Regions from separate parts of the Nonomuraea sp. NPDC049714 genome, predicted to be linked through region 2. Evidence: riboswitches for the same ligand, from Rfam matches in the RefSeq annotation. Region 2 holds a riboswitch; the other holds the start of a gene.
The links. A riboswitch is a leader RNA that binds a small molecule or an ion and turns the genes downstream of it on or off. The one in region 2 is predicted to bind cobalamin.

Region 1: another riboswitch for cobalamin. It lies ahead of ACIBQX_RS07980 (ribonucleoside-diphosphate reductase subunit alpha); the one in region 2 lies ahead of ACIBQX_RS43780 (CbtB-domain containing protein).

Annotation. Positions count from the first base shown of each region.
Region 1 covers NZ_JBITLM010000002.1:227,773-231,476, forward strand. Annotated here, with positions in the region: gene ACIBQX_RS07980 (ribonucleoside-diphosphate reductase subunit alpha) at 1-1,692, opposite strand, end outside; cobalamin riboswitch at 1,795-1,989, opposite strand; gene ACIBQX_RS07985 (Bug family tripartite tricarboxylate transporter substrate binding protein) at 2,033-2,947, opposite strand; gene ACIBQX_RS07990 (SAM-dependent methyltransferase) at 2,998-3,704, opposite strand, start outside.
Region 2 covers NZ_JBITLM010000016.1:186,920-190,623, reverse strand. Annotated here, with positions in the region: gene ACIBQX_RS43790 (hypothetical protein) at 1-280, shown strand, start outside; gene ACIBQX_RS43785 (IS5 family transposase) at 289-798, opposite strand; cobalamin riboswitch at 1,042-1,171, shown strand; gene ACIBQX_RS43780 (CbtB-domain containing protein) at 1,202-1,390, shown strand; gene ACIBQX_RS43775 (CbtA family protein) at 1,399-2,151, shown strand; gene ACIBQX_RS43770 (histidine phosphatase family protein) at 2,157-2,711, shown strand; gene ACIBQX_RS43765 (VWA domain-containing protein) at 2,708-3,704, shown strand, end outside.

The DNA of each region.
Region 1 (3,704 bases), on a different contig from region 2:
GATGCACTCGTAGCAGCCGGCGATGGAGGCGATCGTGGCCGTCGGCGCGATGGCGAGCATGAGGGAGTTGCGCAGGCCGGAGGCGGCGATCTTGGCGCGCACCGCGTCCCAGCGCGGCGAGGTGGCGGCGTCGTAGTGGTCGGGGTGCAGCACTCCCCCGGCGGCCCGGGTGTCGTCGTAGGACGGGTGCCTGCCGCGCTCGGCGGCCAGGTCGGCGGAGGTGTCGTAGGCGGCCAGCGCGATCTCCTCGGCGATGCGGGTCGACAGCGCGAGCGCCTCGGGCGAGTCGAACGGCAGCCGCAGCGTGAAGAACACATCCGCCAGGCCCATCACGCCCAGCCCGATCGGCCGCCACCGCCGGTTGGCCGCTTCGGCCTCGGGCGTCGGGTAGAACCCGAGGTCGATGGTGGCGTCGAGGAAGCGCACGGCGGTGCGTACGGTCGAGCGCAGCCTGTCCCAGTCGATCCCGTCCCCCTCGCGCAGGTGGGCGGCGAGGTTGATGGAGCCGAGGTTGCACACCGCGGTCTCGGCGTCGCTGGTGACCTCCAGGATCTCGGTGCACAGGTTCGACAGGTGGATGACGTTCTCGGGACGGGCCGTCTGGTTGGAGGTGCGGTTGGCCGCGTCCTTGAACGTCATCCAGCCGTTGCCGGTCTGCGCCAGCGTGCGCATCATGCGGCCGTAGAGGGTCCGGGCGGGGATCTGACGAACGAATCGCCCGTCGGCCTCGTAGGCCCGGTAGGCGCGGGTGAACGCCTCGCCGTACAGGTCGGTGAGGTCGGGCACCTGCTTCGGGTCGAACAGCGACCAGGGCTCGTCCGCCTCCACCCGGCGCATGAACTCGTCCGGCACCCAGTTGGCCAGGTTGAGGTTGTGGGTGCGGCGGGCGTCCTCGCCGGTGTTGTCCCGCAGCTCCAGGAACTCCTCGATGTCGGCGTGCCAGGTCTCCAGGTAGACGCAGGCCGCGCCCTTGCGGCGGCCGCCCTGGTTGACCGCGGCCACCGAGGAGTCCAGGGTGCGCAGCCAGGGCACGATGCCGTTGGAGTGCCCGTTGGTGCCCTTGATCAGCGAGCCGCGCGAGCGGACCCGGGTCCAGGAGATGCCGATGCCGCCGGCGTACTTCGACAGTCGGGCCACCTGACCGTACCGGTCATAGATCGCCTCCAGCTCGTCGCGGGGTGAGTCGAGCAGGAAGCAGGAGGAGAGCTGGGGCCGCCGTGAGCCGGAGTTGAACAGCGTCGGCGAGCTCGGCAGGTAGGACAGGGTGGACATCAGGGCGTAGAGCTCGGCGGCCTCGGCGACCGTCGTGGAGAGCCCGCACGCCACCCGCAGGAAGAAGTGCTGCGGCCGCTCCAGCACCGCCCGCGTGTCCGGGTGGCGCAGCAGGTAGCGGTCGTAGACCGTGCGGAGCCCGAAGTACTCGAAGCGCTCGTCGGCTTCCTCGCGGATCAGCGCGTCCAGCTCGGCGGCGTTGGCCGCGACGAACGCCGCGAGCGCGTCCTGGACCAGCCCGGCGGCGTGGGTGGCGGCCACGGATTCGGAGAACGAGCGCACCCCGTGCCGGGCGGCCTCGTCGGCGATCTCCTCGGCGAGCAGCCGGGCGGCCACCCGGGAGTTGGCCGGGTCGGTGATCACCCGGGCGGCGGCTTCCTCGATGGCCAGCCGCCGATCGGCCTCAACGATCTGTGTCACGTGCTCTCTCCTCGCGAGCTCATCCTCGATGAGGGCACGCGAGAGCACTGCGGCTCGCCTCGAACGCCGGCCGCGGACGCCCCCGGACCCTCCCTCGAGGCCCTGGACATTCACATCACCGGCAGGTCTTCGGGCTTGCGGGCGCCTGTCATCCTCCTACTGGCCGTCGCTTCCCAGATCTCTCCAGTGCACGTGACGGCGGTCGTTCCCGCTCACCGCTGCGGGGCAGCCCCGGAATCGCACCGGGTTCCCTTTTGCTCCGCCTCCAGGAGGCGAACCAGCGACGAGCAGGATCCTACATCTAGTGGCAGTTTCCGCAACTGCCCCAGCATCTTGTGCCTCAGCGCGCTCCCAAGAGCCCGAGGTCGCGCATCACTGCCTTGGTCCGCCGCACCTCCGAGGCCAGCCACTGCACGAACTCCTCGCCCGCCAGCGGGATCGGCGCCCATCCTCCGGTACGGCAGGCCCGCCGCCAGGCCGCGGACCCCGTCACCTCCTCGCACATGCCGACGGCCGAGGCGCGGGCCTCGTCCTGCATGGCGGCCGGCCCGACGACGGCGCACCAGTTGGCGAAGTCGACGCGCACGCCGCTCTCCAGCAGGCTCGGCGCGTCCAGCCCGGGGAAGCGCTTGGCGCACGACACGGCGAGCACTCGTACCCGCTCCTGATCGATGTGGGGGCGCCAGTCGGCGAGCGTGCCGACGACCGCCTCGGCCCGGCCCGCGAACAGCGCGGTGGCGGCCTCCGCGCTGCTCTGGTAGCCGGTGTAGTCGACCTGCCGGATGTCGGCGCCGACCCCCTTGGCGATCAGCCCGAACAGCAGGTGGTCGGGCTCCCCCAGGGGGCCGCCGGCCAGGGGCGTCCGGCCGGTGTGGGCGAGCAGGTGCGCGCCGAAGTCGGCGAAGGTCCTGAAGCGGGAGTCGGCGGGCACGAGCACGACCTCGACCTCGCCCGCCAGCCGGGCCAGCGGCGTCGCGGTCTCGGCCAGCGTCAGCCCGTCGTTGAGCTCGGCCGCGGCGAGCGCCGGCAGCCCGGTGACGGTGAGCCGGACGGCCTGTCCCGGCCCGGCCACCGGGAACCCGGCCTCGCGCACCGCCGCGACGAACGCCCGCGTCACCGGCCGCCACCGCGCTCCCCCCGCGACGATCGTGTACGGCCGCCCGCCGTTCGCTCCCGGGACGTGGCGCTGGGTGCCGCAGCCGGCCAGGCAGGCGGCCGCCCCCAGTCCGCCTGCGAGAAACCGTCTTCGCCGCATGACGCACCCCCCGAGTCCCCTACTTCACGTTATTGTCACATAACGCAGAGTTACACATCGGGGTCCTGCGGTTTCCGGGCCAGACCCGCCAGCACGTACGAGGGCAGCAGCGGGCCGCCCACCAGCCGGGGCCGGTCAGGACGCCAGTCGGCCGCCTGCACCAGACCCGGAGGCACCAGCTCGAAGTCGCCGAAGAAGGCACGGATCTCCTCCGGGCTGCGGTCGGTGGACGCCTCGCCCTCCTGCCGGCTGCTGGAGGTGGCGTGCGTGAGCGCCAGATAGCTGCCCGGCGCCACCGCCTCGCGCAGGCGGGCCACCAGGCCATCGGGATCGCGGCCCGCTGGGAAGGAGTGCAGCATCGACACCATCAGGACCGCGACCGGCTCGTTCAGGTCGAGAAGGCCGCTGGCTCCCGCCAGAATCCGGTCGAGGTCGAGCAGGTCGGCCTCCACGAAGACCGCCCTGTCCTCCCCCCGCAGCAGCGCACGCGCGTGCGCCGCCACGATCGGGTCCTGGTCGACGTAGACGACCACGGCGTGCGGTGCCACCTCGTGCACGTTGCCCTGCGTGGGCAGGCCGCTGCCGAGGTCGAGGAACTGCTCCACGCCTTCCTGCGCGACGTAACGGACCGCCCGCTGGAGGAAGCCGCGGCTGGCGCGGGCCAGCGGCAGCGCCTCCGGGATCAGATCCGTCAGCCTGTCAATGGCCTCACGATCGACCGCGTAGTTGTCCTTGCCGCCGAGGAGGTAGTCGTACA
Region 2 (3,704 bases):
GCGCCTGACGTGGCTCATGGAGAAGCGGGTCCTGGGCCTCAATCCCGGCCCGATGCTGGCGGGGGCGTTGACGGGGATACCCGCCCTCGCCATCACCGATCACATCGGCATGCCGTGGCTGCCTCAGATGCTCCTCGTGATAGCGCTCGGCATCGGCGCCAGCATCCTACTTGCCGCGTTGGGCGCCGCGATGGCGGACACGAGGCTGGCGATGGTCACGCGGTGGACCTCGCTGGCGCTGTTCGTCATCGGTTTCCACTTTGACCTGCTGGCCTCCTAGGGCCTGCTTTATAGGCAGGTCAGCCAGTCGTTGATGATGGCGATCTGGACGGTGGCTTCGTAGCGAACGGCGAGCTTGTCGTATCTGGTCGCGACGGCGCGGTGGCGTTTGAGCCGGTTGATGGCGCACTCGACGGCGTGCCGCTCGCAGTAGTCGATCTTGCAGAACCTCGGGGGACGGCCGCCCCGGCTGCCGCGGTTCTTTCGGTGGCGGACCTGATCGGCCTTCTCCGGGATCGTGCAGCCGATGCCGCGTCGCCGCAGGTAGGCGTGGTTGGCGCGGGAGCCGTACGCCCTGTCGGCCCGAACTTTGTCTGGCCACTTTCGGGGACGGCCCAGGCCGAGCCTGGGCACGCTGATCTTGTCCAGCACCGGCTGGAACTGCGGAGAGTCGCCACGCTGACCGGCGGTGACGATCAACGACAGCACCTTCTGCCCCTGCTCGCACGCCAGGTGCATCTTGGTGGTCAGCCCGCCCCGGGAGCGGCCGAGCCCGTGGTCGGCGGGTTCCACACTCACCCCGCCAGGCGGTTCTACCTGCAGATCCCCCTTTTACGCGCACCAGCGGCGTGCTGATGCGCCCGAGCGATCGAGGAATCCACGCTCACGTCCCAGGTGATCAAAGCCTTCGTCCGCCAAAGCCTGCAACGCCCGCACGATCCGCGCCCACGTGAGGTCCCGCTGCCCGCCGTCGCCTACGTTCGGCATCGTCTCATACGCGCACCGCGCCCGACGGCCGCTGGGGTGCATTGACGCGAACGGGAGGAAAGGATACGTTCCGGTAGATTTCACGGTTGTCCAAGGGAAATCCGGTGAGATGCCGGTGCGGACGCGCCACTGTATCCGGGACGTAGATCCCGGGAGCCAGGTCGCTTGGCCGCCGTGACCTCGCTATGGGACGCGTCACCCCGAGGAGGCTCGTATGAGTGGTTTGACCACTCCGTCCATCATCCCCTTCCCACGCCTGCGCCCTTGGCTGCTGGCGGTGCCTGTGCTTCTGCTCGTCGCTTACCTGGTCCTGATGGACAACGGCGCGGTCTCCCAGACGGGCGCCTTCCTGCACGAGCTGATGCACGACGGGCGGCATCTGCTCGGCGTGCCCTGTCACTAGGGGCCGGGATGGTAGGCACCTTCCTGGTCCGGGGGCTGCTCGTGGGGCTGCTGGCCGGACTGATCGCGGGCGGATTCGCCTTCGCCTTCGGGGAGCCGCGCGTCGATGCGGCGATCGCCTTGGAGGAGGCCGCAGCACCGGAGCCCGCCGCCGAGGAGGCCGGGCACAGCCACGGCGAGGAGGCCAAGATCAGCAGGCCGGTGCAGAAGGCGGGGCTCTTCCTGGCCACGGGGCTCTACGGGCTGGCCGTGGGCGGCGTGTTCGCGCTCGTGTTCGCGGGCCTGCGCGGACGGGTGGGGCCGCGCTCCGACGGGCGGCTGGCGCTGGCCGCCGTCGGGACGGCCTTCGCAGCGGTCATCCTCGTTCCCTTCGTGAAATATCCGGCCAACCCGCCGGCGGTGGGCGATCCCGAGACGATCAACGGTCGTACGGTGCTCTACCTGGTGATGATCCTCGTCGGGCTGGCGGCGACGGCGATCGCGGTGGCCACCGCCCGCCGCGTCACCGCGGACCCGTGGGCCCGCTGGGTAGCGGCGGTCATCGTCTTCCTCGTGCCGGTGGTCGCCGCCTGGGCGCTGCTACCCACGGTCGACGAGGTGCCCGACGGCTTTCCCGCCACGCTGCTGTGGGAGTTCAGGATCGCCTCGATCGGCACGCAGCTCGTCTTCTGGGCGGCCTTCGGCGTGCTGTTCGGCTGGGCGAGCGAACGGGCGGCGCGGCGTACGAGCGACGTTCCGTTGAGCGCCGCCGCGCCGGCCTGAGCGGGGTGCTGTTCGTCCGGCACGCCACGACGCCGGGAATGCGCGCCGCGCGCTTTCCAGCCGACGAGGACGCCGACGCGGCGGCTCTGGCCAGAGCCGCCGCGCTCGGCTCGGCGGTGGCCGGAGTGGTGGCGTGGGCCGCTCCTGCCACCGCGGCCCGGCAGACCGCCGATGCCCTCGGCCTGCGTGCGCGTGTGGTCCCGGCGCTCGGGGAGGCGGACTGCGGCCGGTGGCGCGGCCTGCCGTACGAGCGAGTAGCGCAGGAGGAGCCGGACGGGCTGGCGAGCTGGCTCACCGACCCGCACGCGGCCCCGCATGGCGGCGAGAGCCGGGCTGCATTCGCGACCAGGGTGGCGGCCTGGCTCGAGTCCGTCCGGGAGGAACCCAGCGGGGTCGTCGTGTGCGATGCGGGCGCTATCCGGGCCGTGCTCGGCCACGCCCTGGGACTGGACCCGTTGATTGCCGACCGCTTCGATCTGACTCCTCTGTCCACCACCGAGCTGGCCGTCACGCGGGAGGGCTGGCGGGTGGCTCATGTCAACCGGAAGGTTCTGTTTTGATCGTCACCTACCCGTTCAGCGCCGTCGTCGGGCTTGCTGACCTGAAGCTGGCACTGGTGCTCAACGCGGTCTCGCCTCGAGTGGGCGGGGTGCTCGTACGCGGGGAGAAGGGCACCGCGAAGTCCACAATCGTGCGCGCGCTGGCGGCCCAACTGCCCGCCGTGGACGTGGTGCCCGGCTGCCGGTTCGCCTGCGATCCGGGCGCGCTCGACCCCGAATGCCCGGACGGACCCCACGAGCCCGGCGCCGAGGGCGTGCGTCGCCCGGCCGCGCTGGTGGAGCTGCCGGTGGGCGCGTCGGAGGACCGCCTGGCCGGCTCGCTCGACGTGGAGCGGGCGCTGACGGAGGGTGTGAAGGCGTTCGAGCCGGGCCTGCTGGCGGCCGCGCATCGCGGCGTACTGTACGTCGACGAGGTGAACCTGCTGCACGACCACCTGGTCGACCTCCTCCTCGACGCGGCCGCCCTGGGCAGGTGCTATGTGGAGCGCGAGTCGGTGTCGGTCCGGCACGCCGCCCGGTTCCTGCTGGTCGGCACCATGAACCCGGAGGAGGGCGAGCTGCGGCCGCAGCTCCTGGACAGATTCGGGCTCACGGTCGAGGTGAAGGCGACCCGCGACCCCGGGGAACGCGCCGAGGTGGTCCGGCGGAGGCTGGCCTTCGACGCCGACGCGGAAGCGTTCGCGGCGCGATGGGTGGCCGAGGAGTCGGCGCTGGCGGGCCGGATCGCGCGGGCGCGGGCCCGAGTGCCGGGCGTGCGGTTGCCGGACGCCCGGCTACGGCAGATCGCGACGGTGTGCGCGGCGTTCGAGGTCGACGGGCTGCGGGCCGACCTGGTCACGGCGAACGCCGCCATCGCCCATGCCGCCTGGCAGGGGCGGGACACGGTGACCACCGAGGACGTGCGGGCGGCGGCTCGCCTGTCATTGCCGCACCGACGGCGGCGCGACCCGTTCGACGCGCCGGGGCTGGACGAGGCCCTGCTCGACGAGCTGC